DNA from 2 places in the Dyella sp. 2HG41-7 genome. Region 2 is predicted to be linked to the other one. Evidence: predicted binding sites of a transcription regulator. Region 2 holds the regulator's gene; the other holds the start of a gene.
What was found. The regulator FliA, encoded in region 2, starts transcription of late flagellar genes. The targets are predictions, from matches to a motif close to TAAAGTTTNNCNNNCNNNGGCCGATAA.
Positions count from the first base shown of each region.

Region 1: motA (flagellar motor stator protein MotA) is a predicted target of FliA. The motif match lies at 5,111-5,137, and genes of this name have one in related genera.

Region 1 is NZ_JAJEJV010000004.1:1,453,962-1,469,849, reverse strand. It holds gene L0U79_RS07750 (ammonium transporter) at 1-1,315, shown strand, start outside; gene L0U79_RS07745 (phosphotransferase) at 1,535-2,548, shown strand; gene murU (N-acetylmuramate alpha-1-phosphate uridylyltransferase MurU) at 2,545-3,243, shown strand; gene motB (flagellar motor protein MotB) at 3,177-4,184, opposite strand; gene motA (flagellar motor stator protein MotA) at 4,202-5,071, opposite strand; gene secF (protein translocase subunit SecF) at 5,295-6,260, opposite strand; gene secD (protein translocase subunit SecD) at 6,273-8,165, opposite strand; gene yajC (preprotein translocase subunit YajC) at 8,240-8,569, opposite strand; gene tgt (tRNA guanosine(34) transglycosylase Tgt) at 8,731-9,855, opposite strand; gene queA (tRNA preQ1(34) S-adenosylmethionine ribosyltransferase-isomerase QueA) at 9,907-10,938, opposite strand; gene L0U79_RS07700 (M20/M25/M40 family metallo-hydrolase) at 11,027-12,418, shown strand; gene L0U79_RS07695 (response regulator transcription factor) at 12,461-13,063, opposite strand; gene L0U79_RS07690 (sensor histidine kinase) at 13,060-14,244, opposite strand; gene L0U79_RS07685 (ABC transporter permease) at 14,281-15,075, opposite strand; gene L0U79_RS07680 (ABC transporter ATP-binding protein) at 15,075-15,888, opposite strand, start outside.
Region 2 is NZ_JAJEJV010000004.1:687,145-703,032, reverse strand. It holds gene L0U79_RS04595 (STAS domain-containing protein) at 1-302, opposite strand, end outside; gene L0U79_RS04590 (flagellar hook-length control protein FliK) at 1,196-2,326, shown strand; gene L0U79_RS04585 (flagellar biosynthesis protein) at 2,323-2,601, shown strand; gene L0U79_RS04580 (DUF2802 domain-containing protein) at 2,728-3,135, opposite strand; gene L0U79_RS04575 (chemotaxis protein CheW) at 3,125-3,601, opposite strand; gene motD (flagellar motor protein MotD) at 3,611-4,705, opposite strand; gene L0U79_RS04565 (flagellar motor protein) at 4,702-5,442, opposite strand; gene L0U79_RS04560 (chemotaxis protein CheA) at 5,576-7,513, opposite strand; gene L0U79_RS04555 (protein phosphatase CheZ) at 7,539-8,183, opposite strand; gene cheY (chemotaxis response regulator CheY) at 8,180-8,587, opposite strand; gene L0U79_RS04545 (RNA polymerase sigma factor FliA) at 8,842-9,576, opposite strand; gene L0U79_RS04540 (P-loop NTPase) at 9,578-10,531, opposite strand; gene flhF (flagellar biosynthesis protein FlhF) at 10,692-12,020, opposite strand; gene flhA (flagellar biosynthesis protein FlhA) at 12,229-14,319, opposite strand; gene flhB (flagellar biosynthesis protein FlhB) at 14,350-15,489, opposite strand; gene fliR (flagellar biosynthetic protein FliR) at 15,672-15,888, opposite strand, start outside.

The sequences.
Region 1 (15,888 bases), 770 kb from region 2:
CAATGCGAAGTGGCTTGTCGCGGGCTTGAGCTTGTTCACCGCGCTGCCGGCGCTTGCGCAAACGACAACGCCCACGCTCAACAGCGGCGACACCGCATGGATGATCGTCGCCAGCGCCTTCGTGCTGATGATGACGATACCCGGCGCCGCGCTGTTCTACGGCGGCATGGTGCGCGCCAAGAACCTGCTTTCGGTGATGATGCAGTGTCTGGCGATCACTGCGCTGGTGACGGTGTTGTGGATGGTTTACGGCTATTCCCTCGCCTTCAGCACCGAAGGCATGCATGCCGGCGTCACCAACTGGCACTCCTTTATCGGCGGCTGGGATCGCGCGATGCTCGCGGGGCTTACGCCGTCGACGCTGTATCAGACCGTGCCTGAAAGCGTGTACGTGATGTTCCAGCTTACGTTCGCCATCATTACGCCCGTGCTGATCATCGGCTCCTACGCGGAACGCATGAAGTTCAGCGCCATGCTGTGGTTCACCGGTTTGTGGGTGACGTTCGTCTATCTGCCGATTGCGCACATGGTCTGGAGCGGTCCCGGTTCGCTGCTGGGCGATCTGGGCGTGCTCGATTTCGCGGGCGGCACGGTGGTGCATATCAACGCGGGTATTGCCGGTCTGGTGGCGTGTCTGGTGATCGGCAAGCGTCGCGGCTTTCCGCACACGCATATGCCGCCGCACAATCTCGGCTACACGGTGATCGGCGCGAGCTTGCTCTGGATGGGATGGTTCGGTTTCAACGCCGGCTCGGCCGTGGCAGCGAACGGAAGCGCGGGCATGGCCATGCTGGTGACGCAGATCGCCACCGCCGCCGCGACCATCGGCTGGGTGGCGATGGAATGGGCCGTGCACAAGCGCGCCAGCGTGTTGGGCGCTGCATCCGGCGCCGTCGCGGGCTTGGTCGCCGTCACACCCGCAGCGGGCACGGCGGGCCCATGCGGCGCGTTGCTCATCGGCTTCGCCGCCGGCGCCGTGTGTTTTTTCACCGCCACCAAACTCAAACACAAGCTCGGCTACGACGACACACTCGACGTGTTCGGCGTGCACGCCATCGCCGGCATCATCGGCGCGCTGCTGACCGGCCCGTTCGCCGCCGCCAAGCTCGGCGGTTTCGGCACGGTCACTTCGCCGATGCTGCAATTGTGGATTCAAGCCAAAGGCGTGGGCTTCACCATCGTGTGGAGCGGCGTGTTGAGTTGGGCGATCTTGAAGCTGGTCGATCTGGCGATTGGTTTGCGCGTCGGTCCCGAGCAGGAGCAAGTGGGCCTGGATATCGCCGAGCACGAAGAGCGCGCGTACAACCTCTCCTGATAAAGGACTCCCTCCCCTGCTTGCAGAGCCTGCCCCGGAATGATTTTGTCCGGGGGGAGGGCTGGGGTGGGGTTGCACGAGCTTGCCGCACGCTTGATGGACTTCACCCCACCCCAACCCTCCCTCACTGCACGTAGGGAACGGAGCAAATCGTCGTGTAACCATGCGTTCGCCGCTTGCAGGCTCTAAGCTCTCTTGGTGTCCGCAACGAATCTCCACATGGAAAGCATGACCGATCGCACCGCCGCCCGCCTGGCCTGGACGCGCACGTCTCTTGGCGACCCTTCGCTCGATCTGCAACCCGCATCGTCCGATGCGAGTTTTCGCAGCTATTGGCGCACGCATTACGACGGTCGCAGCTGGATCGTGATGGATTCGCCGCCCGCGAAGGAAGATCCGCGCCCGTGGGTGAAGATCGGCGCGCAGCTCGCTGATGCGGGCCTGCATGTGCCGGCGGTGTATGCACACGATTTCGAACAAGGTTTTCTGTTGATCGAAGATCTCGGCAATCGCCTCTACTTATCCGAGCTCAACGATACAAATGCCGACGCGCTGTATCGCGATGCGATGAATGCGTTGCTTTTGATGCAAACACGCATGGCATACCGCGATTTGCCGCCCTTCGATCGCAGCGTTTTAGCGCTCGGGTTGGAAGTGATGCCGGAGTGGTTTCTAAAACGCCATCTCGAACACACGCCCGACGGCACGGAACAGCAAGTGCTGGAAGCGGCGTTCGAGGTCGTCATCCAAAACGCCGAAGTACAACCGCGCTGCTTCGTGCATCGCGATTTCCACAGCCGTAATCTGCTGGTTGTCGACGACAACAACCCAGGCGTGATCGATTTCCAGGGCGCGCTAGCCGGCCCCATCACGTACGATCTCGCGTCGCTGCTGCGCGATGCATACATCGCCTGGCCGCGTGCGCGTGTGGAATCCTGGGTGGAGTCTTACCGGCTACGTCTGCGCGATGTCGGTGCGATAGGCGACGATGTCGGCGCCGAACAGTTCCTGCGTTGGTTCGATCTCACCGGCCTGCACCGTCATGTACGCGTGTTGGGACAGTTCTATCGTCTTTGGTATCGCGACGGGAAACCGGGTTATCTGACGGATGTGCCGCGCGTTTATCAGTACGTGATATCCGTGGCGCGCAGCTATTCGGAACTCCACGCGTTTGCGGATTTGATCGAATGCCATGCAGAAGGTCGCGACCTCACTCAGGTGCGCCGCGCATGAGACACGCCTTGATCTTCGCCGCAGGATTGGGCGAGCGCATGCGTCCGCTGACCGATCGCACGCCCAAACCGCTATTGACCGTGCAAGACAAACCGCTGATCGTCTGGCACTTGGAAAAGCTGGCCGCGATCGGTGTGCATTACGTAGCGATAAATACCTCGCATCTGGCCGATCAATTTCCCGAAGTGCTCGGCGACGGCGCGCGCTGGGGTTTGCGCATTCGTTATGTCTACGAGGGCCCGACGCCGCTGGAAACTGGCGGCGGCATGCTCAACGCGCTGCCATTCCTGGGCCCGGAGCCGTTTATCGTGCTCAACGGCGATGTATGGACGGATGCCGACTTCCGCGCACTCCCCGCCGAACCCAAGGGCGTTGCGCATCTGTTGCTGGTGGACAATCCGCCGCATCACGCGCAAGGCGATTTCGCGCTGGACGAACACGGCAAGCTGCACAACGACGGCAACCATCGATTGACGTACAGCGGCATCGGCGTCTACCGCCGCGCGGTGCTGGACAACTGGCCCGCGATCGTCGGCGACGCGGCGGCGAATACGAAACCGCCGCGCTTCAAACTTGCGCCGTTGCTACGCGTTGCGATGGACCAAGGCTTGGTGAGCGGAAGCCACCATCACGGTGTATGGGCCGACGTCGGCACGCCGGAACGCTTGTCGTCGTTGAACGCCGCATCGTTGTGAATGTCTGGCGCGGATGATGCGATAGCTGGCGCAGGAACAATGCGTGCCGGCGGCGCGGGAATCTGCGCGCTATCGGCCGATTCCTGCGAAAGCGCCGCATCCTGCGCTTGCTTGGTCATCATGATGATGCTGATGCGTCGATTGATGGGGTCGCTCGGATTTGCTTTGTCGAACGGCACAGACGCGGCAAGACCCACGACACGCGCGATCTTTCCGTCTTCCAAACCGCCATCGAGCAGTGCGCGTCGCGCGGCATTGGCGCGATCGGCAGAAAGCTCCCAGTTGCTGTAGTGATCGGCGCCGTTATAAGGCGCGTCGTCGGTATGACCGGAAATGCTCGCCTTGTTCGGCGCCTGATCGATAAAGCCCGCCAACTCATGAAGAATGGCGACCGTATACGGCTTCAGCGTCGCGCTGCCCGTGTCGAACATCGGGCGATTCTGTTTATCCACGATTTGGATGCGCAGTCCCTCGGGGGTGATATCGAGCAGCAGCTGATCCTTGAAAGGCTCCAGCGCCTGACTTTTCTCGATTGCCGCATGCAACTGCTGCATCAGATTTTCCAGGCGCTCCTTTTCGCGTTCTCGCGCCAGCTTTTCCACATCCGGCGGAGCCGCGGCGGCAGATTGCATCGCCGCGCGACGATCCTTGCCCGGGCCATGCGGAATATCCATGGCCCCGCCGAGTTTGATCGCACTGTCGCTGGCGCCACCGGGCCCCATCTTGCCGGGCGGCGCGATGGTGGCGTTGCCCGGCGCCATGCTGGGATTTTTGAAATACTCGGAGATGGCGGCGCGTTGTTGTTTCGTTCCCACGCCGATCAGCCACATGACGAGAAAGAACGCCATCATGGCCGTGACGAAGTCTGCGTAAGCAACCTTCCACGCACCACCGTGATGACCGTGCTTTTGGCGCTTCGCACGGCGCACCACGATCATCATTTCGCTGTCTTTCTTGGTCACGCCGGCGCTCCGGCGCGTGCACCTTTGAGGTGCTCTTCGAAATCCTGGAAGTTCGGGCGCATCTGCGGCGACAGTGTCTTGCGCGCAAATTCCACGGAGATCTTCGGGTTATAGCCGCGCAGCGAGGCAAGCAGCGCAACCTTCACGCATTCGAATGCTCGGCCATCTTCATTGACGCGAGCTTCCATCGCGGCGCCAAGCGGGCCGATAAACCCGTAGCAAAGCAAGATGCCGAGGAAGGTGCCGACTAGCGCGCCCGCGATGTGTTCGCCGATCTGCGAGGTATCGCCGCCCAGTTGCGACATGGTGGTAACGATACCAAGCACGGCCGCGACAATACCGAACCCCGGCAGCGCATCGGCCATCTTCGTCACGGCTTGCGCGGGCGCTTCGGCGTCGTGGTGATGCGTTTCCAACTCCACGTCTAGCAGTTGCTCCAACTCGTGCGGGTTCATATCGCCGCCTACCATCAAACGCAAGCAGTCGGTGATGAATTCGATCAGGTGATGCTCTTTCACCAAGCGCGGGTACGCGGTGAAGATCGAGCTCGAATGCGGATCGTCGATATGCGATTCCAACCCAAGCAAACCTTGTTTGCGGATCACGCCGAAGATGTCGTACAGCAGCGACAACAAATCGATGTAGTCCTGCTTGCCATACGTAGCCCCTTTGAAAAGGGACAAGACGTTGCGCAGCGCTTCCTTGACGATCTTCGACGAATTGGCGGAGAGAAACGATCCGACGGATCCGCCAAGAATGATCATCAACTCATACGGTTGCCAAAGCGCGAGGATCTGCCCGTGCGAAAGCAGGTATCCGCCCAGCACGCAGGCAACCACGACAAAGGAACCGATCAGGACAAGCATGTGGACTCCACCACGTCAGGACACCATGTCCCGTCCTTCTTATCGGCCACTGCGAGTCGAAGTTAAGGTAAAAAAATCTCAACACTTTCAATGCGCATCACACGCAATTTCCTGTCACGAAAGTGACAAACCGCGTCACCTCTCTTCACACTTTATGTGACGCAACAAACAAAACGGCCCGCATCTGCGGGCCGTTTGTTCGAAGCGGGACGGAACGTTGTCCTTAAGGACGACGCGCCAACTCCGGATTCTCGCGCGTCACCGGCATCAGGTCCTTCTTCGATACGCCCAGCCACAGCAGAATCGGGCTGGCGACGAAGATCGACGACAACGTACCGATCAAAATACCGATCAGCATGGTGATCGCGAAACCGTGCACCGACGGACCGCCGAAGAAATACAACGCCGCCATCGCGATACTGGTGAACAACGACGTGATGATCGTTCGCGACAACGTGCTGTTGATCGAGCGGTTGAGCACTTCTTCCGAATCGGCTTTGCGCGACGAACGGAACAACTCGCGGATACGGTCGAACACCACCACTTTGTCGTTGATCGAGTAACCGATCACCGCCAGCACCGACGCCAGCACGGTGAGATCGAACTCGCGCTGCACCAGCGAGATCACGCCCAGCGTAACCAGGGTGTCGTGCAATTCGGTCAGCAGCGCGGCGATGGCGAAGCGGCGTTCGAAGCGAATCCACAGATATACGCCGATGCCGATCATCACGAAGATCGCCGCCGTCGTACCGTCGCTACGCAACTGATCGCCCACCTGCGGGCTCACATAGCTGCGGCCCGCAACTTTAGCGTCCGGGCGCGTGGCCTGGATCGCCTTGGCCACGTCAGCGGCGATCAGGTCGAGGTTAGGTGCCTTGCCTGCCTGCTCTACGTAGTGCTTGTCGTCTTTAACTTGGAAGCGGGCCAAAATCTGGCGCGTACCGCCCACGCTCTGCACGACCGGGTTTTCGATGCCGCCGTTGGTCAGCGCCGTGCGTACGTCTTCCACGGACACGGGGTTGTCGTACGTCAGCTCGGCTTCGATACCGCCCTGGAAGTCCAGGCCGTAGTTCAGACCGCGGGTTGCGAGCAGCGCGATGGACGCGACCATCAGCAACACGGCGATGCCGATGCTGATCTTGCGGAGACCCAGGAAGTGGACGTTGCTGTTGTGACTAAAGATTTCCATGAGAGTCTCCGATTACACCGACAGCGTCTTGAGCTTGCGGCCGCCGTGAATAAGCGCGGTGATCGCGTGGGTAACCGTCACCGAGGTAAACATCGAGGTGAGAATACCGATCAGCAGCGTCACGCCGAAACCGCGGATCGGGCCGGAACCCATCGTGGTCAGCGCCAGCGCAGCGATAAGGTGGGTCACGTTGGCGTCGAGAATAGTCGCCCATGCTTTTTCGTAGCCGGCGCGGATCGAAGCCAGCGGCGTGGAGCCGTTACGCAGTTCCTCACGCACGCGTTCGCAGATCAGCACGTTGGCGTCGATCGCCATACCCAGTGTCAGCACGATACCGGCGATGCCCGGCATGGTCAGCGTGACGCCGATCAACGACATCACCGCCACCAACACAACCAGGTTGAAGAAAAGCGCGATATCGGCCACCAGACCGAACAGCTTGTAATAGATCGCAGCGGCCAGCAGCACCAGGCCCAGACCCAGCAACACGGCCTTGAGACCCTTCTCGATGTTGTCCTGACCGAGGCTCGGGCCGATCACGCCTTCGGAAATGATGTCCATGCGCGCCGCAAGCGAACCGCCCTTAAGCATCAGCGCCAGGTCCGACGCAGCCTTATTGCTGGCCAAGCCGGTGGTTTGGAACTTGTTGCTGAAAACGCCGTTGATCGTCGCGTAGTTGATCACTTGATAGGTGGTCTTGGGCGTGCGCACTTCCTTGCCGTCCACAACCTTGGCGTCGGTGGTGTTTTCCACGTACACCACGGCCATCGGCTTGCCGACGTTGTCGCGCGTGAAGTCCAGCATCTTGGCCGCACCGGCCGAATTGAGCGTCACGTTCACGGCGGGCGAGCCGGTCTGCTGATCGTTGCCGGACGTGGCATCGACCAGCTCGTCGCCGCTGGCGATGATGGTTTTGCTGACGAGATACGGTTCGCCACGCGGGCCATAGTACAAATGCGCATCCGGCGGAACGTTGCCGGTCTTCGCCGCATCTTGCACGGCAGGATCGCGCCCGTCGCCCAGACCGGCGACGTATTGCAGCGTTGCCGTGGCGCCAATCACCTTCTTCGCCTCGGCAGGATCTTGCACGCCCGCAAGTTCCACGGAGATGTGATCCGTTCCCTGCGCCTGAATCACCGGCTCGGACACGCCCAGCGCATTGATGCGGTTGGTCAGTGTTTGAAGGTTCTGGCGAATCGCATTCGTTTGCAGATCGCGCAACTTGTCCGGCTTGATCACCGCATTGAGAACGAAACGATCGCCGGTGTTCGCGCCATCGGTGATCGCCAGATCCGGGTATTCGACAGCGATCGCATCGGAGGCGGTCGAACGCGTGGCCGCCGAATTGAGCACCACGTTGACGCCTTGCCCGCGCGTTGCGTTGCGCGTCACGGAGATGAAGGAGATCTTCTTATCCTTGAGCAGCGCGGCAATATCCGTCGTATACCGGGTTTCCTGCCGATCGATGATGTCGTCCTGGTCGACCGCCATCAGGAAGCGCACGCCGCCTTGCAAGTCCAAACCCAGCGGCATCGCGCGACCATTGATCGTGGCCAGCCACTTCGGCACCGTCGATTCAAGATTGAACGCGACCGTGAAGTTGTCGCCCAACGATGCCTTCAGCGCGTCGGCCGCGCTCTTCTGCAAATCGCCGTTGGAAAAACCCACGACCACGTAGTCGCCGCGACTCGCATCGTGCTTGAGCGTTTCGTTGACGTACGGAATCTTGGCCGCCTGCAGCGCAGAGGTGATCTTCTCCTGCACGGTGGGATCGAGCGTCTGACCTTGGCTCGCCGAAACCTGCACGGCTTGCAACGGCACGTACATATTCGGCACGGCGTACAGGACGCCTAGCACCAGTACGATGGCAACTAGAAAGTATTTCCAGCGTGGAAAATCACTCATGCCTTGCATCCAATGATCCGCGGCGCGCGGCTGCGGAAGTAGCGAGAATTAGGAATTGAAAAAAAGCGTGCCGATCAGGCCGACTTCAACGTGCCCTTCGGCAACACTTGCTGCACGGCGCTCTTCTGCAGCTTGATCTTGACGTTCGGCGCGATCTCGACCGTGATGAAGGTTTCGCCCACATCCTCGACGCGACCGGCGATGCCGCCGTTGCTGACCACTTCGTCGCCCTTGGCGAGGCTCGACACCATTTGGCGATGTTCTTTCTGCCGCTTCATTTGCGGGCGGATCATCATGAAATACATCGCGCCAAACAGCACGATCATCATGATCAGCATGGAAAAGCCGCCATTGGCTGCGCCAGGCGCTGCCTGCGCCAGCACGAAAGTCGTCGGAAAAGTCATCTGTTAATCCCGCAAGTTGTGGCTGCGACTGGAGTTTTCGCCGCGCGCCTAAATAAAGACATTGGATTATGCCATGCGCCCCAGTGCCGTGCACGGTACGCAAACCCCTTCCCGAGGCCTTGGCATGTGGCCTTGAGACAAGCTTTGCAAGCCGGGGTTCGCTACTCCCCCGCCCCCTGCCGCCGGGCGTAGAACTCGGCCACGAAATCCTCCAGCGAACCGGCCGCGATGGCCTCGCGCAGTCCGGCCATCAGGCGCTGGTAGTGATGCAGGTTATGGATGGTGGCCAGCTGAGCGCCCAGGATTTCGTTGCAGCGGTCCAGATGTCGCAAATAGGCGCGGCTGAAGCCCTCGCGGCAGGCGTAGCACTCGCAGCCTTCCTCGATCACCCGGGTGTCGGTGGCGTATTTGGCGTTGCGGATGCGCAGCGTACCGTGCGAGGTAAACAAGAAGCCGTTGCGCGCATTGCGGGTCGGCATCACGCAGTCGAACATATCGATACCGCGCCGTACGGCCTCGACAATGTCTTCCGGGCGGCCGACGCCCATCAGATAGCGCGGCCGATCCTGCGGCAACAGCGGCACCGTGAAATCCAGGGTGTGATTGCGTTCCGCCTCGGGCTCGCCCACGGCCAGGCCGCCAATGGCATAGCCGTCGAAGCCAATGTTGATCAAGCCCTCGGCCGAGCGCCTGCGCAAGCTCTCGTAAACGCTGCCTTGCACGATGCCGAACAACGCGTTCGGATTTTTCAAATCGTCGAACCCGCGACGCGAACGTTCGGCCCAGCGCAGGCTCAGTTCCATCGACTCGGCCGCCACTTTCTCCGTGGCCGGATACGGCGTGCATTCGTCGAAGATCATCGCGATATCCGAATCCAGCACCGTCTGGATTCGCATCGACTCTTCCGGCGACAGAAACACCTTGGAGCCGTCTACCGGCGAAGCGAAGGTCACGCCCTGCTCGGTGATCTTGCGTTTGTGCGCCAGCGAAAACACCTGGAATCCGCCGGAATCGGTGAGGATCGGCGCCTTCCATCCGATAAAACGATGCAAGCCGCCAAACTCGCCGATGATGTCCAGCCCCGGGCGCAGAAATAGATGGAAGGTGTTGCCGAGAATGATCTGCGCGTCGATCTCGACCAAATCGCGCGGCGTCATGGCCTTGACCGAGCCGTAGGTGCCCACAGGCATGAACGCAGGTGTTTCCACCGTACCGCGGTCGAAAGTGAGGCGGCCGCGGCGCGCGGCGCCGTCGGTGGCGAGAAGGTCGAAATGCATGGAAGTCATCCGTGCATTATGACATCTCTCCCCCATCGCCCCGGCAGGAGGGGAAAAGGGTCACATGCCCTGCGGCAAGATCAGCATGGCGTCCCCGTAGGAGAAGAACCGATATTCCTCCTCCACCGCATGCCGATAAGCGCTGAGGATGAACTCCCTGCCCGCCAGCGCCGAGACCAACATCAACAAAGTCGATTGCGGCAGATGGAAGTTGGTGATCAACCCATCGATGCTGGTGATGCGATAACCGGGAAAAATGAAGATCTGCGTTTCGCCGGCGAACGGACGCAATTCGCCTTCCACCGTTGCGCTTTCCAGCGCACGCACCACGGTTGTTCCCACTGCAATAACACGACCGCCATCGCGGCGCGTGCGATGAATCTGCTCAACCAGACTCGCACCGACATTGAGCCATTCGCGGTGCATCTTGTGATGCGACAGATCGTCCGCGCGCACCGGTTGAAACGTGCCCGCGCCCACATGCAAGGTCACGTATCCGAAATCGACGCCAAGCGTGCGTAGTTGCGTAAGCATGTCGTCGTCGAAATGCAGACCCGCCGTCGGCGCGGCGACCGCCCCAGGCTCGCGCGCATACACCGTCTGATAGCGTTCCATATCGCTCGTGTCGGCGTGCCGCGAGATATACGGCGGCAAGGGCATCTCGCCTAGCTTCTGCAGCAGCCGCTCCAGCGGCTCCGGCGATTCGAAGCGCAGATGGAAAAAACTTTCATCGCGCCCCAGCACCGTGGCATGACTGCCATCGGCCAATACGATCACCGTGCCTTCGCGCGGTTTCTTGCTGACGCCCAATTGCACGATCGCTTCGTGCGCGCCCATGACGCGCTCGATCAAAATCTCCACCGCGCCGCCGCTCGGCTTGTTACCGTACAAGCGCGCCGGCAACACGCGTGTATCGTTGAAGACCAGCAAGTCGCCTTTACGCAGCAGCGAAGGAAGCTCGCGAAACATCCGGTCCCGCCACGTCCGCGTCGGCACATTGAGCACCAACAGGCGGCTGGCGCTACGCTGGGGAAGTGGCGCCTGGGCGATCAATGCCGGCGGCAAATCGAAGTGGAAATCGGACTTTTTCAAGATTGTGCGCGGCCGGACATGGAGCACAATTATCGCGCAGTGTCTTTCATCTTAGAAACCGGCCGAAAAACGCTCATCAAGGATGCCCATGCCACGCCTCGCCGTTTCCTATGCTTTAGCCGCTTTTGTCGCTATGCAGGTCAGCGCTGCTTTCGCGCAGTCCAACCCGGCCTATCCGCATGAACAGCCCGATCTTCACGCTTTGGCGGCCGCTCCGGACGAGACACAACTGCGGAACACCATCACTACTCTGGTTGAGTTTGGAACGCGCCACACCCTTTCCGACACCATGTCCAAGACGCGGGGCATCGGTGCGGCGCGGCGTTGGGTCCACTCGCGCTTTGAGGCGCTTTCGCATGAGTGCGGCGGCTGCCTGGAGGTCGTTACGCCTTCCGAGACCGTCACCGGCAAGCGCATACCCAAACCGACCGAAGTGATGGACATCGTCGCCATCAAACGCGGCAGCAGCGATCCGCAGCGGGTGATCCTGGTGACCGGTCATTTGGATTCGCGCGTCAGCGACGTGATGGATGCGACCAGCGACGCGCCTGGCGCGAACGACGATGCTTCCGGCGTGGCCGCGCTGATGGAAGCGGCGCGCTTGCTGTCGAAGCAGGACAATCGCGCCACCCTGGTATTCGCGGCGCTTTCCGGCGAAGAACAAGGTCTTTACGGCGGCAAGGTGCTTGCCGACTACGCCAAGGCCCACGGCTGGCGCGTCGAGGCAGACCTCAACAACGACATCATCGGCAACAGCCGCGGCGAAAATGGCGCCAGCGACAGCACGAGCGTGCGCGTATTCAGCGAAGGCACGCGCAGCACGGAAACGCCCGACGAAGCAAAAATACGCAATTACGCCGGCGGCGAAGTCGATTCGCCGTCTCGCAATGTCGCCCGGTACATGGCATCGCTCGCCGATCAATACCTGCCCGATTTTCACGTGCGCATGATCTACCGCACCGACCGCTACGGCCGTGGCGGCGATCAAGTGCCGTTTCTCGAAGAGGGATATCCCGCCGTGCGCGTGACCGAAAGCCATGAGGATTACACACATCAACATCAAACGCTGCGTACCGATCATGGCATCACGTACGGCGACACGATCAACGGCATCGACTTTCGCTATCTCGCACGCGTGACGGCGTTGAACACCATCACGATGGCGGCGATGGCGCGCGCTCCCGCACCACCCACGCAGGTCGGCATCCGTGGTGCGGTCGCTACCGACACTACGCTCAAGTGGCAGAAAGTAGCTGGCGCGGCGAGTTATCGCGTGCACTGGCGCGACACCACGGCGCCGCAATGGCAATACAGTCGAATCGTTGGCGATGTCGATCAAACCGTGCTCAAAGACGTCGTGATCGACGATTGGTTCTTCGGCGTATCGGCCGTATCGAACGATGGTTACGAAAGCCCCGTGGAGTTTCCCGGTGTGGCAGGCAGTTTCGAACCGCTCACACCGAAAAAGACAGCGCAGTAATGTACAAACGTGCGTCGCGCTATCGCGACGCACGCACCGTCATCACAACCAACCTTTTTGCCGCGCCAATCGATACGCCTCGATGCGATTGGCCGCACCCAATTTGCCGATCGCCTCAGAAAGATAATTGCGCACCGTGCCGTGCGACAGATTGAGTTGCGTCGCGATGTCGCTGGCGGATTGACCTTCACCGGCCAGACGCAACACCTGGCGTTCGCGGTCGTTTAGAGGATCGGCTTCGGACCACGCTTCAAGCGCCAACTGCGGATCGATCGAGCGTCCGCCGCGATGCACGATGCGCAAGGCTTCGGCAAGATTCTCCGCCGGCGCGTCTTTCAGCAAATAGCCCGAGACGCCTGCGTCCAACGCACGGCGCAAAAAACCGGGACGAGCGAAAGTGGTAACGATCACGCATTTCACCGGCAACTCATGCCGGTGAATGCGTTGCGCCAGTTCGAGGCCGGTGATGCCCGGCATTTCGATATCCGTCACCAAAACATCCGGCTTGAGCCGCTGCACTTCGCGCCAGGCTGCCTCGCCGTCCGGAACGGAACCGAGCACTTCGATATCGGATTCGAGATTGAGCAAGGCCGATAGCGCGCCACGCACCAATGCCTGATCTTCGGCCAGTAACACACGGATCATGCAGCGGTCCCCATATAACCTTTCTGTGACGTTCCTGCCGAACCTTCTCCGGCTTTTTGTCCTTGCAGCGGCACGCTAATCAGCAAGCGCGTGCCGCGATGCGGCGGCGAGTCGATCTGCAACGTTCCGGCAATCGAGCGTATGCGCTCGCACATGCCGCTGACGCCGTTGCCGTGCGCGGCGAGACCGCCTTTGCCGTTGTCGCTGATCTGCATGTCCAGTTTTTCTGCAGTCCGGGTAAAACGAATGCTGGCTTCGGTGGCGCCAGCGTGACGATGAATATTGGTCATGGCTTCGCGGATAACCAATGCGAGCGTGCGCTCGATATCCTGCGGTAACGCGTCAGGCAAATTGCCATAGTCCAGATGCACGCCGGACGATTCCAACAAGAGACGCGACGACGCAAGTTCTGCGGCCAGATCGGTGGAACGAATGCCGGTGACCGCGGCGCGCACTTCCGCCAACGCATGGCGCGCCACGCGCTCGGCCTCCTCCAGTTCGCGCCGTGCGCCGGCGCTGTCGCGATCGAAGAGTTTGCGCGACAGCTCAAGCTTCAACGTAATCAACGACAGCGTGTGCCCCAGCAGGTCGTGCAAATCGCGGCCGATGCGTTCGCGCTCGGCTGTCGCCGCCAGCCGGCGCACTTCGTCGTGCGAAAGCTTGAGCTCCGCATCCTTGTCGTCGCTGATGCGCTCTGCAGCCGTGACCAATCCAACGATGAAAGACACTAGCGGGATCGAAAAGACCGCCTGCCACGGATAGTGAAGAAGCCACGCCTCGGCCAGACACGCGGCATTGAGCGCTGTAATCGCCAACAGGTACATGCGGAAGCTGAGCATGCAGCCACGCAGCAAGATGCAACCGAATACAAAATAAGTCAGCCCACTGGGATACCAAGCCAAGAGCGCCATGGATAGCGCATTCATGCTCAGCGCATAGAACTTGACGGCGCGCCGAGACGATACGATGCACTTGGCGTACAGAAACAGGAACACGGGATAGGTCGCCAGCGTAAACAGCGCCCAAGTCCACGTGTAGCGATCGAACATCGGCGTGATAAAAATCCACACCGACCACAGCAGATGCACGCCATCGACCCACGGCGACCTGCCTTTGCGAATGCCGTTCGCAGCGAACGAGTCGGGGGCTGGCTTAAACCAACTTCGAATCAGTGTGATCATGGCCCGCCCCGAAACGTCGATGACATGCATCGTACTTCAACCGTAGCGCCTCAGCCGGCGAGCGGCGATAACGAAGAACACGATGGCGAAGGCGATCAGCATGCCGATGTGTTTCCAGATGCTGCCTTCGGCCAGCCCCAGGGCGATCAGGCCCAGCTGATCCAGGTGATAACTCGGGTAAATCGGCGCCATTTGCTGCAACACGTGCGGCAACATCGTAATGGGAACCCATAAACCTGACAGAAAAGACATCGGCAGATAAATCAAATTGAGCATGCCCGGTGCGCCCTGCCCTTTGATCAGCGTGCCGACCAGCATGCCGAGTGCGCAGAACGGCAGCACGCCCAGCGCGCCCATCAACAACATCATGCCGACCTGAGCCAACGACAACGTGACGTGCCCCAGCGTTACACCCATCACAAGCAACAGCACGATCACCACCGTCGCCGCCGCCATCGCCATCAGCATTTTACCGAGCAAGTACGCGCCGGGCGGCATGGGCAAGGCGCGCTTGTAAGTCAGCAGACCGCCGTCGCGCTCGATCGCGAGCGACACGCCGAAGCCGAACAGGCCCGGACTCATCACGCCAAACACGCCGTAGCTCACCAGCAGATAGCGCGCCGCATCCGCGCCTTCGGAGCCGCGCATCACGATGCCGAACAACAGATAGAACATCGAAGGAAACAGCGTGATCGGCAACATAAAGCCCGGTGCGCGCATGTAGCGAATGCATTCGGCGCGCGCTTCCGCGAGATATGCGCCTACGACGCGGCCGAAACTCATGCCGGCGGTCGGCGCCGCGGCATTGACGGAAATCGATACGGTGTTCATTACGCGGCCTCCTGTTGTTCGTTTTCGTCGCGCGTGAGTTCGGTGAATGCTTCCGCAAGACCTGCGCGCTGCACTTCCAGTTCGCTTAGCGCGGCATCCGCATCGAGCATGCGACGAAGCACATGCTCTGCAGCGCTCGTGCTGATGCGCACGCGAGTACCGTCGCGCTCCGCCGATGCCACTTGCGGCCAACGCGCAATGGCATCGACATCGAGGTCGGTGACGCAGCGAATACGCGTGAGCGGCACATGTGCGCGCAATGCGTCGACGCTGCCTTCCGTGAGCACGCGACCTTTCCCCATCACGACGACGCGCTGCGCGAGCGCTTCGGCTTCTTCCAGATAGTGCGTGGTCAGCACCACCGAACATCCTTCGGCGACGAGCGCGCGCATCGCGGCCCACAATTTGCGCCGCGCATCGATATCCATGCCGACGGTGGGTTCATCCAAAAACACGAGCTCGGGGCGTCCGCACAATGCCAACGCAAATTGCACGCGACGCTGCTGGCCGCCCGACAGCTTGCCGTAAGGCCGCTTCAAAAGATCGGCGATGCCCGCTAGCGCGGCGCTTTCGTCGATCGAACGAGGATTGGGGTAGTAACTGGACACGACGCGCAGCAACTCGCCCACGCGTAATGTGGGCGGCAACATCGCCGTTTGCAGCATCACGCCGATGCGGCGGCGCGCATCGATCTCCTGCGGGTCCATGCCGAACAATTCCGCACGGCCGCCATCGGGACGAATCAGACCGAGCAACAAACCGATGCTGGTGCTTTTGCCGGCCCCGTTGGGCCCCAGCACCGCGAGCAGTTCG
Region 2 (15,888 bases):
CAGGCCGACGGTTTCGTCGGCAGTGCCAATACCTGTGCCAACCCGAGCTGCGTCGCTGCGTCATGCAACGGCACGCTCGCGCCCGCCCAATTCACCTGACGCGCGCGCTTCTGCGCTTCGCGTTGAAATACGACCAGCAATTGCAGCGCCGCCGTGTCGACACGGTCCACGGCGGAGCCGTCGAGGACGATTTGCGGGGAGTCCAGGGCGCCGGTGAGTTGCTTGTGCAGGTCGCCGACGTCGGCGATGCGGCAGTCGGCGGGGATGGCTATCCGCGTTTCGGTTTTGCTTTTGGTTGCCATGGCGGGGGTCCGCTGGGTTGGTCTCTTGTTGCCTTTATCGGCGCAGTGTTGGGTAGCTTTAGGTGGCGAGTTGCTGAAGTGTTGGTTGTGCGCGCTATTCGATATTTCGCGGGTTTTGAGATTGCCTGCGGCGCTTTCGGTCCGGAGGACCGAGTCACTTTCTCTTGCTTGCCCAAGAGAAAGTAACCAAAGAGAAGGGCACCCCCGAGGGTGCGCTTGGCGGGCGTCCTGCCCGCCAAGTCCGTGAAGGACTGACGGGGCTTTTCGACAGGGCATCCTGCCCTGACGAAAAGGCATGGGCGTCCTGCCCATGCCCCCTATCGGGGCCTGATCCGCCAGCCCTTCACCGCACCCAAGGGGCCCCGGGTAGAGCAGCGCGCCGTCGTGGCGCGCACTCGGTGCCAGCGCTTTGCGCTGGTAACCCAGGCACGGCCAAAACTGCAGGAATCGATGGCAATGCGGAGAACTTCATGCCCTTACCGGCGCAAAGCGCCGGCACCGAGTGCGCACATGGATGTGCGCAACGTGGGGCCCCTTAGGGCGCGGCAGATGGGCGAAGGAAAGCCCGCAGGGTGGCCGGCATGGATGCCGGCCAGTTTTTCGTCAGGGCAGGATGCCCTGTCGAAAAACCCCGTAGCCCATCTGCGTACTCGGAGGGCAGGATGCCCGGAGAGCGCGCCCTTTGGGGTGCCATTTCTTTTGGTTACTTTTCTTTGGGCAAGCAAAGAAAAGTAACTCGGTCCTCCGGACCGAAAGCGCCGCAGGCAATGCCAAATCACCCCAAAAAAACACAAAAAAACCCCTAAAGTCCAACCACCACCCGCCGATAACCTTCCCAAAGGTTCGCGACCACCCGTGCCAAACCCGGCACACCGCCAACCAAGGACGCAAGCGTGATCATCCAGCCAACCAGCGTTGCCGCACTGACCTGGCTCGGTGCCGCCGCCGGCGCCAGCTCCGAAGGCTGGCGTATTGGCAGCGTGTTGTCGGCGCGCCCGCTGGGCGTGAACGAACAAGGGCTGCTGGTGTTGCAAGTCGGCGCGATCACGGTCGAAACCGAAGCGCCGGGCACCAAGCTGCCACCGCAATTCCAGGTTCGCGTGCTGAGTGTCGGCGCGCAGCCGCAGTTGGAAATTCTCGGCGCGGATTCGCAACTCGATACGACGGTTCATCAGGCGCTACGAGCGCGCTTGCCGCAGCAGAACGGCTACGCGCCGTTGCTCGCCACGGTGGGCGCGCTGTCGCAGTGGTCGGTCGCGAAGCAGTTGCCGCCGTATCTGCGTTCGGCGCTGGCGTTGCTGGAGCACAGCATGAGCACACCGCGCGAATTGACGACGGGAGAAGGGTTGCGTCAGGCGGTGAATCGCAGCGGTCTGTTTCTCGAAGCGCAACTTGCGCATGCGCCGGCGAGCGACGCCAATACCGCGCACGACGATGTGAAAGGCGCGATGTTGCGTCTAGTGGCAATTCTCAAAGGTCAGGCCACGCTAGGCGAAAGCAGCGCGGACGAAGTGGATCCACCTTTGCTGTATCGGGGTGTCGTGCCGCAGGGTCGGTTGCCGTTGCCGCCGGATTTGCTCTCGACGAACGACGCGACGGAATTTCTGCCCCGTCTCTACACCGATGTGCAGGCCGCGTTGGCGCGTTTGGAAGTGGCGCAATTGCAGGCCAATCCGAATCACTGGATCGTCGAAATTCCGGTGCAGGACGACGAAGGCGCCGATGTACTGCAGTTGTCGCTCAAGCACGAGGAAGATGCGCAGCAGGATTGGACGATGGGCTTTTCGCTGGATTTGCCGTCGCTCGGCCCGATCGTCGGCGAGTTGCAGTTGCGAGGCTTGCGTTTATCGGTGCGATTGTGGGCGCAGCTTCGCGACACGGTTGATCTGCTGGAAGCGCAATTCGACCATGTGCGAAAACGTCTCGACGCCACCGGATTGTTTCTGGATCAGCTCACCTGCCAGTTCGGTTTGCCGCAGGCCGGCAATAGCATGAGCGCCGTCTTTTTGAAGGCCACTGTATGAGTACGCCGCTCCCCGCGCCGCAACGCAAAGTCGTGCTTCGCTTGCCCGGCGGCGATGGCTCGCAAGCCTCATCGGGTCGTACGGCGCGCGATGTCGAAAATCTGTTTCGTCACGCGCAAGCGCTTGGTTTGCCGCTGCATCACGATCCGCAGATCGCGGCGTTGCTGATCTCGCTACGCATGAGCGCGGATGTGCCGCCGCAGTTGTACGCCGCCGCTGCGGCGGTGTTGGCGACTATCTACGAAGCATCACGCGATAACTCCCTCTCCCCGTAGGGGAGAGGGCTGGGGTGAGGGGCTGGTCTTGCGGGGGACTCTGTTTGAACAATGGGTATATAAAGTTCAACGCCAGTGTGTCCCCTCACCTCGATCCTCTCCCCGGAGGGGAGAGGAAGAAAAGCGTCAGGCGCGTTTGGCGTACAAACGCAGCACCAGCTCCGCTTCGTGTCGCGACAAACCGCAACGCGACATCAGTTGTTCCGCATCGCCACCTTCGCGCGCTAGCTGCTGCGCCAATTCGTAATCGTTAGCGGGCGATTGGCGAGCGGCTGCGCGCAGCGCGCCCATCTGCGTGGCCGGCACTTCGACCGAACGGCGCGGCGCAACCACATCCGAAGCAGGCGTCGAACGTCCTTCCAACGCGCTCAAGCGATGATCGATCTTGTTTAGCGCGTTGACGATCAGCAGCTCGGGAACGCCACCGGTATCACCGCGTTTTACGCCTTTCAACTGACGCATCTGATACATCAGCAACGCAATCGCAACGGTCTGAAGTACAAGCGCTGCGATTACCGCAAGATCACGCCACATCTTTCAACTCCTTATGAAGGCGGCACAACGTAGGTACGTCGAGCAGCGCGACAAAGCCGCCATGCCAGCCCATCACCACTTGCACGGGATCGTCCACACGCCCGGAGCGCGCCGGTGGCAGTTGGATGGCGTCCGCCTTCGGCTGCAGCAAATCGCCCACTGCATCCACGCGCAAACCGACGCGATGCGATTCGTGCGTGCACACCACAATGCGCACGGTCGACGGATCGCCCGGCTCGCTATGACTCAAGCCGAGACGACGACGACCATCCATCACCGGCACGATATTGCCGCGCAAATGGCAGATGCCGAGCAGATCGTCCGCCGCGCCGGGCACGGGCGTTGGCGATGCATCGCGAATGACTTCGCTGACGCGGCTTAAGAGCACGGCGTAATGTTGGCCGTCCAATTGAAAAGACAACCAAGGTTCGCGTGCAAGCGCTTCGATATTGGGAACAAGGCTCATGCGCAGCGGTTATCCCTTGGTATCCGGTGTATTCGTATGTGTCGATGCGTCGCTTGGCGTGGTCACCAGACTCGCCACCGGTGTGATCACTGACGGCGTGGGAAGCGTTGGCGCCAACGATGGCGTGATCGATGGCGGCGGCGGGTCCGTTTTCGCAGGTTGTGCGGCGGCGACCGATGCGGGCGACGGCACGTTTTCCTGATCCTGCGTCGCGCCATCGTTCGCGTCGGCGGTCTGATTGACCTGGTCGCTATTCGTGTAGAAGCGGCGCGGCGCAGCTTTGTCGCTCAACACCACCACCAGCACGCGGCGGTTGCGGTTGCGGCCGTCTACGCTCGTGTTGTCGGCGGCGGGACGATATTGGCCCCAGCCGACAATGCCTAAACGCTCCGGGTCGACGCCATGTTCGGCGAACAACCGCGCCACGCTCGCAGCGCGCGCCGCGGAGAGTTCCCAGTTGGACGGATAAACCGTCGTATTGATCGGCATATCGTCCGTGTAGCCTTCCACACGCAGCGGATTGGCGAACGGCGCAAGAATGCTACCGAGACTGGTCAACACATCGTTGGCCGACGGCGACAACGTCGCAACGCCGCTGGGAAACAGAATGTCCGTGCGGATTTCGATTTCCAGCCAGTTCGGCGTGCGGCGCACGGCGACAAGGTTCTTGTCGATCAGCGGCTGCAGCGCGTGTTCCACCTGACTGCGGATGCGGTCGAGATTTTCCTGCTCGTCGCTGATCTTCGTTTTGTCTTTGTCGGATTGCGTGTCCGGCGTCGTCGCCGGCGTCGGGATATGTTGCGTCAGCACGGGCAACAGAATTTGCGCAAGCGGCGTGCGCGGAATCGGCGCTGGCTTGTTGGTCGGCACCGGTATGCTCGATTGCGGCGCATTCGGCGTCACCGGCTGAATCACCGAGCGCGAACCGTTGAACGCCGACGAGATCGCCTGCGCCAAGGCGCGGTATTTGGTGGTGTTGACGCTGGACATCGCGTACAGCACCACGAACAACGCCAACAACAGCGTGAGCAAATCCGCGTAGGGAATCACCCAGGCTTCGTGATTGGGATGGTCTTCGTGTTTGTGTTTGCGGCGGCGACTCATACGAGATAGCCCTGCAACTTGCTTTCGATCTGGCGCGGATTGTCGCCCTCGGCAATCGAAATCAAACCTTCGATCAAAATCTCGCGCACTTGCGTCTGTTTGGTGATCAGCGATTTCAAGCGCGCGCCGATCGGCAGCAACAGCAAGTTGGCGAGACTGATGCCGTAGATAGTGGCGACGAACGCCGCGGCGATACCGTGGCCGAGCTTGGCCGGATCGGTAAGATCGCGCATCACCGCCATCAGACCGAGCACGGCGCCGATGATGCCCATGGTCGGCGAATAGATGCCGCCTTGCTCATACACCTTGGCGGCGTGCAGGTCGGCTTGCTCGCGCGTCTCCACTTCCAGTTCGAGCACGCTGCGAATCGCTTCGGGCTCGCTGCCGTCGACCAGCAGCTGCAAACCTTTCTTCACCAGCGGATCGTCTTCGGCGTCGATATGCGGTTCGAGACCCAGCAAACCCTGGCGACGCGAGATTTCGCTCCAGCCGATCACGCGGCTGATCAAATTGGCAGGCTGCAATTGCGGCGGCTTGTACACCATGCCCAACATGCCGATCGCGCGCTTGAGCACCTTGCCTTGCGTATGCAGCAGCAACGCAGAGATCGTGCCGATAAACACGATCACAAAAGCCGCCGGATTCCACAGCGCGGAAACGTCTGTGCCTTTGAGAATCGCGCCGACGATCAGCACGACGAAAGCTAGGATGGTGCCGGCGATGCTTATGACGTCCATGTCGACGCCTCGCAAATAACCTCGCACTCGTCGCCCCGGCGCACGCCGGGGCCCAGCGTCTTTGCTGGAACGAAGTCACTGGGCCCCGGCGTGCGCCGGGGCGACGGGTGAACGGTGTCGTTGAGTGGTTTCATCAGGCCGACACCTTTAACGAAGGAAGAAGACGCCCGTCGTCTTGCGACAACGCAGCGAGATCCAACACCAACGCAAGACGCCCGTCACCCGTCACCGTCGCGCCAGCAACGCCAGGCACGCCTTCGAACAACGGACCGAGCGGCTTCACCATCACGTCTTCGCGGCCGATCACTTCATGCACCAGGCAACCCAGATGCATATGGCCGACATGCAACACCACCACGTTGCGTCCGCCTGCGCCGTGCACGCCCGCCCAATCGGCGAGATCGCCCAGCACCAGCGCGCGACCGCGATGCGCGGCGACGCGACGGCCGTCGAGCATGTGATCGTGCTGCGGATTCAACTCGAATACTTCGCTCACGTTGCTGAGCGGCAGTGCGAACAAGCGATCGCCGACGCGCACCATCAACACGCGCAAGATCGCGAGCGTCAGCGGCACGGTGAGTTCCAATGTGCTGCCGTGACCCAGGCGCGACTGCACCTGCAGCGTGCCACCCAGTTCGGCGACGCGCGTTTTCACCACGTCCATGCCGACGCCGCGTCCGGAAATATCGGAAATCGTGGCGGCGGTGCTGAAGCCCGGACGGAAGATCAATTCGTAGCATTCGACTTCCGACAAGCGCGCCGCTTGTGTTTCGTCGATGACGCCCTTCTCCACCGCTTTGCGACGCAGCACTTCCGGATCCATGCCGCGACCGTCGTCGCTGACGGAGATCACGATGCGCTCGCCGCGCTGACTGGCCGACAGTTTGACTTTGCCTTTCGGCGACTTGCCTGCGCGTGCGCGACCGGCCGGATCTTCCAGACCATGGTCGACGGCGTTGCGCAACAAGTGAATCAGCGGATCGGCCAGCGCTTCGACCAGGCTGCGATCGAGATCGGTATCTTCGCCTTCGGTGACCAGCTCGATGTCTTTGCCTAGCTGACGCGCGAGATCGCGCACGATGCGCGGAAAACGCTGAAACAAACGACCGACCGGCTGCATGCGCATGCCGAGCACGGCGGTTTGCAGATCGTCGGATACGCGATCCAGATCGCCCGCCATGGTCGCCAACATTTCATTGTCGCTGCGCGTGGCCAAACTCAACAAGCGATTACGCAGCAGCACCAATTCGCCGGCGCGACTGACCAAGGTATCCAGACGCGCGGTATCCACGCGCACGGTATTTTCGGCGGGCGCTTTGGCCGGCGCGGCGGTACGCGCTGCGGGAGCGGGAATAGGAGCCGGCGCAGGTGCGGGCGCCGCCGCAACCGTTTGACCTGGCGCCGCACCCTTGCCGTGCAAATTGTCCAGCAACGATTCGAATTCGTCGTCGCTGATTTCTTTCTTCTCGTCGACGACCGGCTTTTCGGAGCCGGGCGCGGCGCCTTGGCCGTGCAAAGCATCGAGCAAGCTTTCGAATTCGTCGTCGTTGATTTCATTGGAGGCGTGATTGGTCGCGCCGGGCGCGCCGCCTTCGCCGTAGAGCGTATCGAGCAGCGCTTCGAATTCCGCCTCGATCGGATCGGCCGAGCGTGCGGGTTTCGCCGATGCGTTCGCCGCAGGCGCGTTGTCCGCCACTGGCTGCAAACGTGCGAGCAAACTCGCGGGCGGCTGCGCCATCGCATCGCCGCTCGTCAACGCCGCCATCATCACGTTGAGCAGATCCAGCGATTCGAGCAGCGCATCCATATGCGCCGAGTTCAGCACCAGCTTCGCGTTGCGCGCGTCGTTGAGCAGTTCTTCGGCGCAATGGCACAACTGCACCATCGGATCGATGCCGAGAAAGCCGGCGCCGCCTTTCACTGTATGAAAGACGCGAAACACCGCATTGAGCAATTCGCGATCGTGCGGCGAGGCTTCCAGCTCCACGAGCTGTTCGCCCAGCCGTTGCACCAATTCTCCGGCTTCCACCAGAAAATCGTCGCGCAGCTCGCTGTCCAGGTTCGCATCCATCAACGTCTGTATCCGCAGGTTACGATCAAAAACCGAATTCGCTCAGCAGACGATCCACTTCGTCCTGGTCGTGAACTTTGGCGACTTCCATCGGCGCTTCGCGACCGGCCAGCGCACCGGTGAGGCGCACCAGTTCCAGCAGCGACGATTCCACGCTTTCGATAAAGGTCACCACTTTCTTGACGCGCTGACCGGCGAGATCCTGCCAGGACTGCACCAGCACCATGTCGTTGAGGCCTTCGCTGCACGCGCTGGCGAACACCTGCGCCTGACGCGCCAGCACGGCGGCCGGGTCGGTCTCGCTGTTGTTGAAATCCAGCACCGCAACGGCGTTCTGCGAAAGCGCTTCGGCTTCCGGGCGAATGCGGTCGACGAAATCCAGGCTGCGATGCGCGGCCTGCGAACTCATCTCCAACACTTCGGCCAGATGCTTGCGCGCATTGATCATGCTGTCGGGCATGCCTTCGTTGGCGAGATCGGCGCCAAGACGGCTCATCGCGCCGTGCAGGTCGCGCGCCAGCACGCCGAGCGCGCGGAACAAATGCTGCTCGCGTTGACGCACCATCGTGTCGAGCGCTTGCTCGAACGCGGCGCCGTCTTTGCTGTTGAGCAGGTCGATGACTTCAGGCGGTAGCGCTTCGGCTGCGACGGGTTTGGCAATAGCGTTCATGCGGAAGCTCCACGGGCGGCCAGGCGCTCGAAGATTTTGTCGAGCTTTTCTTTGAGCGTCACAGCGGTGAACGGCTTGACGATGTAGCCGTTCACGCCGGCCTGCGCCGCGGCGATGATCTGCTCGCGATTGTTTTCGGCCGTCACCATCAGCACCGGCATGCCTTTGAGCTTGGGCTCGGCGCGAATCGCCTGCAGCAATTCGATGCCGGTCATGTTGGGCATGTTCCAGTCCGTCACGACCATGTCGAAACTGTTCGCCTTCAACATCGTCAACGCGTTGTTGCCGTCGTCGGCTTCCTGGATCAGCGGATTGCTGAAACCGAGCTCGACGAGCAGGTTGCGGACGATGCGTCGCATGGTGGAGAAATCGTCTACCACCAAAATTTTCATGTTCTTGTCCAAACACGTTCTCCAGATGCTTGAAACGGGGAAGGGATTCGAGAAACGAGTGAGGCGCGAAACGTGGGTGGTTTTCTTCCCTCGGAAGAAGGTTCCGCATGGGTCGGGTCGGTGAAGCCAGGACGCGCTTCGTTGACCTTGGTTCCCCTGCGAACCCTCTTCCGAAGGAAGGGGTTTGCACGCATCGATGCGCCGGTTGCCTTGGGTGTCGCTAATTGCTGAAACTCGTTGCCTGCTCCTTCGCTCGTACGTTGTTGCTAGCCGCGCCAATCGCCCATGCGCGCGCGCAGCCTTACCAAAGCCTGGCCGTGGATCTGGCAGACGCGAGATTCCGTCACGCCCAGCACCATGCCGATTTCTTTCAGGTTCAATTCCTGTTCGTAATACAGGGACATCACCAGTTGTTCGCGCTTGGGCAACGTGCTGATCGCTTCGGCCAGCGCTTCGCTCATGTTGTTCTGCTCGAAGCTGTCTTGCGGCCCCAAGCTGTCGTGATCCACCACATCCAACGCGCTGCCTTCGCCGCCTTCGCCGTCGTCCGGCGCCGTAAGGCTGAGCAGTCGCGCGCTGGTCGCGTCGGACATCACCTGGTGATATTCCTCGGCGGTCATGCCGAGACGTTTCATCACTTCGGCGGTTTCCGCATCCGCGCCCGTTTCGTTTTCGATCTGCCGCACCACTTCGGCGACCTCGCGCACCTTGCGGTGCACGGAGCGCGGCGTCCAATCGGTGCGTCGGAGTTCGTCCAGCATCGCGCCACGAATGCGGATGCCCGCATACGTTTCGAAGCTGGCCGCGCGATCCGTCGTAAAGTTTCGCGCCGCCTCCAGCAAGCCGATCATGCCCGCCTGCATCAGGTCTCCTACGTCAACGCTCGGAGGCAAGCGACCCATCAGGTGGTAAGCGATGCGGCGCACGAGCGGCGCATGCTTGCGTACTAATTGGTCTGCATCTTCGCGTTGCAGCTGCAGATATTCCGAAGCCACATTCATGTCACCACCCCGCAGCCGGCACGCTCTGGCCGCTGAAAAAGGCAATCCGTCCGAGATCCGGGCACGAGGGTTTACCCCATGTATCGACCGCACCCGCCAATTGCTTGAATCCGACCGCCGCGCGGCTGGATGGCCACAGATCGACCACCGCGCCCTGGCGCCGGATCGCCTGCCGCAGCCATTCGTCGTGCGGCACCATGCCCATGTAGTCGAGCGCCACGTCGAGGAACCGGCCGCATACACGCGCCAGTTTTTCAAAAAGTTTTTTCGCGTCGCCCGCCTGGCGAACCATGTTGGCGACAATATGGAAGCGCCGCACGTCGAAGTCGTGGGCAAGAATTTTGATCAAGGCGTAAGCATCGGTGAGCGACGCAAGCTCGTCGCACACCACGATCACTACGTCGTCGGCCGCGGCGGCGAACATCGCCACGTTGTCGGAGACGCCCGCTGCGGTATCCACCACCAGAAACTCCGGTGGCTGGATCAGTTCGTCGAACGCGCGGATCACCGCCGCGTGCTCGCCGTTGCCCATCTTCGCCAAGCGGCGAATGCCCGAACCGCCCGGCACCACTTTCAGACCGTGCTGCGCCGGCATGATCAGATCCTGCAGCGCGCACTTCCCGTCCAGCAGATGCCCCACGTGGCGCGCAGGGCTCAAGCCCAGGTGCACGTCTACGTTGGCGACGCCCATGTCGGCGTCGAGCAACATCACGTCGCGCCCGGCCATCGCCATCGCCATCGCAAGATTCACCGCGACCGTGGTTTTGCCGACACCGCCCTTACCGCCTGCTACCGCGATCGTGCGCGTGATGCGCGTACGCGGAACGATCGGCCGTAAGCTTGCCGCCTGATGGAGCGCATCGGTTTCTTCCCGATGCACGCGGGCGGTCGAAAACAGATTGTGCAAGCCTGCTGCCTGGTTCACTTGCAGTGCCTCGTTCGTACCAAAAGTCATTGAGCCTGTCCCATATTTCTGCGTAGTTCGCATGGGGTCTGAGCGGTCGTCAGGTGGTGACGCGTGGCGCAGCGCCAGACTGGCCGTCTGGTCAAGCCGCGCGTTGCCGCCTGGCGGCCGCTCAGGCACCGTGCGGACAACGAAGGGGTATGGGACAGACTCATAATCCTGCCACCGCCAGGCCGAAGCGATCGGCCATGTCGAGGTCCTCACCCGCCGGACCCAGCCGGCGTTGCTGCTGCGCGGCGCGGCACACAAGCACGCGCGCATCGGCAGCACTGATATCTTCGGGAACGCGCTGACCGTCGGTGGTGCAATCCAGCGGAATGCGGTGACGGATCAGCACCGACAACAAGCCGCCGAGACTGGGCGCTTCGTCGAGCTTGGTCGCGATGCACGCGCTCGGTTGCAGCGGCAGATACGCGCGCACCGATTCGTCCAGCGCGGTGGACTGCGCATTCGCCGCCAGCACCAGGCAGGCACGCAATTGCGTGGCGCCTTGCGCGGCGGCGTCGCGCAGCACATCCATCTGTTGTTGCAGGCGTGCATCGTTGCCGGACACGCCAGCGGTATCGACCAGCACCGTGTGGTGATCGCGCAGCAGATGCAGCGTTTGCGCAAGACCTGCGGCGTCGTATGCGGGATACACGCGCACGCCGAGCAGGCGACCGTAATGTTCGAGCTGTGCGGCAGCGCCGATGCGGTAATGATCGGTGCTCACCAGCGCGACCTTCGCCGGACCGTGATGCATCACCGCGCACGCGGCGAGCTTGGCGATTGTGGTGGTTTTGCCCACGCCCGTGGGACCAACCAGCGCCGTGACGCCGCACACGTCGGCCAGACCGCGGCCGCTGACTTTCAAGCTGCGGCTGAGCAAACCCAGCGGCAGATAACGCGCCTGGTCGACGTTGATGTCTTCCGGCAATTCATCGATGAGCTGACGCGAGACGTCGGTATCGATACCCAGACGCGACATATCGCGCAACACGCGGGCGCGCATCGGACTGCGGCGCTCCATATCGTTCCACGCGAGACTCGACAACTGCTGTTCGAGCAGCTGGCGCAGGCCGCCGAGTTCGTTGCGCATGCGCGCGGTTTCCAGCGCGTTCTGCTCCAGCATCGGCTGCAGCGCAGCGATTTCGTTGGACGGCAGCGGCAACGGAGGAGGAGGCGGCGGCGTGGCTGCGCGTGTTTCTTTCGCGACGGTTTTGACGACTTCTTTCGGCGTTTCTTTGACGATCTCTTTCACGCGCTCTTTCGGCGCGTCTTTCGCGACTTCTTTCACCGGCGGCTTGGCCGCTTCCGGCGTCGGCGCGTTGATGCGCGCAGCTTCGCGCATCAGCGCTTCGTCGTAGTCGACGGCGGCGATGATCTCGATGCCTTCCTCAAGACGGCGCGTGGAAAGGATCACCGCATCGGCGCCCTGCTCCGCGCGCACGTCGCGCATGGCCTGGCGCATATCGGAAGCCAGGAACCGTTTGATCTTCATGGTGCATTCCTCACTTTTACTTCCTCTCCCCTCTGGGGAGAGGATTGCGGTGAGGGGCCGGTCTTGCCGAGATGTTCGTTCGAAGCACGCTTCGATTGCGGCTCAACGCCAGGTTGACCCCTCACCCCAGCCCTCTCCCCGGAGGGGAGAGGGAGTAGCGTGCGCATGCGGAACATCATCGTCGCCTACCTCACTCGTTCTTCGTTACTCAACGTCCGATCGCTTGCACCAAGCGCACGCGACGGTTGTCCGGTACTTCGTTGTAAGCCAGCACATGCAGGTTCTGGGCCACGTGGCGCGTGAAGCGAGAGAGCCACGGACGCAGTTGCGGTTGCACCAACATCACCGCCGGTTCGCCGCTCGCTTCCTGTCGCCGCGCCGCTTCTGCAACGCTTTGTTGCAGACGATCGGCGAGACCCGGTTCCACGGCGGCGCCTGCTGCACCACTGCTTGAAAGGGATCCGAGCAAGATCTGTTCCAACTCCGGAGCGAGCGTCAGCACGGGGATTTCCGTGCCCAAACCCGCGATTTCCTGGACGATCTGACGACCCAGCGCCACGCGCACATAGGCAGTAAGCGCGCCAGGATCCTGACTCTGGCTCGCGTGCTCCGCCAAAGACTCGACGATGCTGCGCATGTTGCGGATCGGCACCCGCTCGGCGAGCAGGTTTTGCAGCACTTTCACCACCACGCCCAGCGACAGGCGCTTGGGAACGAGGTCTTCCACCAGTTTCGGCGCGCCCTGGGCCAGACGATCCAGCAGTTGCTGCACGTCCTGGTGGCTGAGCAGTTCGTGCGCGTGGTTTTGCAGAATGTGCGACAGATGCGTAGCGATCACCGTCGCCGGATCGACCACCGTGTAGCCAAGCGCCTGCGCGTGGTCGCGTTGATTGTTTTCGATCCACACCGCTTCCAGCCCGAACGCAGGATCGCGCGTGGCGACGCCGTTCAAGGTGCCGTGCACGCGGCCCGGATTGATCGCCAGATGGCGCTCGCTGTAGACCTCCGCCTCGCCCATCGGCACGCCCATCAGCGAGATGCGATAGGTGTTGGGCCCCAGATCCAGGTTGTCGCGAATGTGTACGGCCGCGACCAGAAAACCCAGTTCCTGCGACAACTTGCGACGCACCGATTTGATGCGCGACATCAATTCGCCGCCCTGGTTTTTGTCGACCAGCGGAATCAGGCGATAGCCCACTTCCAGGCCGACCGGATCGACGCTGGCGACGTCTTCCCAGCCCAGCTCCAGGCGTTCGGTGGCTGCCGGCGTCGGCAATGCTTCGGTCGACGCTTTGGCGAGGCGTTCTTTGGCTTCCTGTTCACGGCGAATCATCAGCCACGCCGAGCCGCCGCACACGCAGGCCAGCATCAGAAACGCGATGTTCGGCATGCCGGGAATCAAGCCCATCACCGCCAGCACCACACCGGCAACCGCCAGTGCGCGCGGTTGGGCGAACACCTGCCCGACCATCTGCTTGCCCATGTCCTGCGACTTGGACACGCGCGTCACGATCACGGCGGTGGCGATCGACAGCATCAGCGACGGCACCTGCGCCACCAAACCGTCACCGATCGTCAACAAGGTGTACGTCCGCGCCGCTTCTCCGGCGCTCAGGCCGTGCTGCAGCATGCCGACGAAAAAGCCGCCGATGATATTGATGAACAAAATCAGGATGCCGGCCGTGGCGTCGCCGCGCACGAATTTCGACGCACCGTCCATCGAGCCGTAGAAGTCCGCTTCCTCGCGCACTTCCTGGCGACGCTCGCGCGCCTGCTCCTGCGTCAGTAGACCGGCGTTGAGATCGGCGTCGATCGCCATCTGCTTGCCGGGCATCGAATCCAAGGTGAAGCGCGCGGTCACTTCGGACACGCGCGTCGCGCCCTTGGTGATCACCACGAAGTTGATGATGGTCAAGATCGCGAACACCACCAAACCGACCGCGAAGTTGCCGCCGATCACGAATTCGCCGAACGCCTCGATCACCTTGCCGGCGGCGCCGGGGCCGTCGTGGCCGTGCAGCAAAACTACGCGCGTGGAAGCGATATTCAGCGCCAAACGCAGCAAAGTTCCCATCAACACCACGGTCGGGAACGCGGCAAATTCCAGCGGGCGCATCACGTAGACCACCGCCAGCAAAATCACCAGCGACAACGCGATGTTGAAGCTGAAGAGAATGTCCAGCACGAACGGCGGCAACGGCAGCATCAGCATCGCCAACATCGCAAGCATCACGATCGGCGCGCCTGCGCCGCGTCGACTGACTTGCTTGAAGGTATCCAGAACGCTTGCGGTTGCCATGCGTGTCGCCTTGATTTTTTACGGTGTGAATTACGGTTGGCGGTAACGGCCCTGCAATTCCGGATCGATATCCGGATGCGGAACGTCGGGAATGGGTCCGCCGCGCTCGGTCGCCTGCTTGAGCTGGTAGACGTAGGCAAGGATCTGCGCGACGGCTACGTAGAGCGCGGACGGAATTTCATGTCCCAGCTCCGTGGTTGCATACAAAGCGCGTGCCAACGGCGGCGCTTCGACCAAAGGCACGCGATGCGCCTCGGCGACCATGCGAATCTGCTGCGCCATGATGTCGACGCCCTTGGCAATCACGCGCGGCGCGCGCATGCGCGAGTCGTCGTAACGCAACGCCACGGCGAAATGCGTGGGGTTGACCACGATCACGTCGGCCTTGGGTACTTCCTGGATCATGCGGCGGCGAGCCAACTGATGCTGCATCTGGCGAATGCGACCTTTCAGATGCGGGTTGCCTTCCGATTCTTTGTGCTCGTCCTTCACTTCTTGCTTGGACATGCGATGCTTGCGTTCGAAATCGAAACGCTGCCACAGCGCGTCGATACCGCCGATCACCGCCAGGATCACCGAAAAAATCAGCGCCGCATGCGCCACCAGCGCCAACGCCTGCGCAATACCGCTATTGACCGCGCCGCGATCGGTCGCCATCACCGCAGCTTCGTCATGGCGCAACAACACCACCAGCGCCACCCCGATAAAAGCGACTTTCAACAGCGACTTGGCCAGCTCGATCAAGCCATTGAGCGAAAACAGTCGGCCGAATCCCGAGATCGGATCGAGCCGCTGAAAATTCGGCACCAGCGCTTCCGAGCTGAAATTGAGGCCGCCGATCGCCACCGTCGAACCGACGGCGGCGATCATCGTCGCCGCGAAAATCGGTAGCAGCAAACCGAGCATGTCGCCCATCGCCGCGTGCATCGCGCGCGACATCAGCGCATCGCTGAACAATGCATCGCGCGAATAAGCCATGCCCAGCGCATAGATGTGGCGCATATGCGCGAACATGCTGGAACTGTAAGACAGCAGAATGCTGGCGCCGGCTAACACGACCATCGCGCCGGAGAGATCGCGCGATCGGGGAACTTCGCCTTTTTCGCGCGCGTCCTGTAAGCGTTTTTCTGACGCTCGTTCGGTGCGATCTTCGTTTTCCGTATCGGCCATGGCTTACACCTGCGCCGAGATGCGTACCCTCCCCTGCTTGCAGGGGAGGCTTAGGGTGGGGTTGCATGCGCTTGCCGCAGATTTGAAGTTCAACGCGAGATTCGACTGACGCCAACCCAGCCCTCCCCTGCCAGCAGGGGAGGGAGTGGAGCGCGCGAGACAAGAGACTCGGGCATCCATCATCAGAGCCCCACCAAATGCCGCATCAAATCCCAACCAGCGCCTTGCAGCGCCGAATACGTGCTTTCCAATCCGCGCAGACCCAACCACAACGCGATAAAGCCCATGCAGATGCTGATCGGAAAACCCACCGCGAACAGATTCATCGACGGCGATGCGCGACTCGTCGCGGCGAAGCCGATGTTCACCAGCAATAACGCCGTCATCGCCGGCAACGCG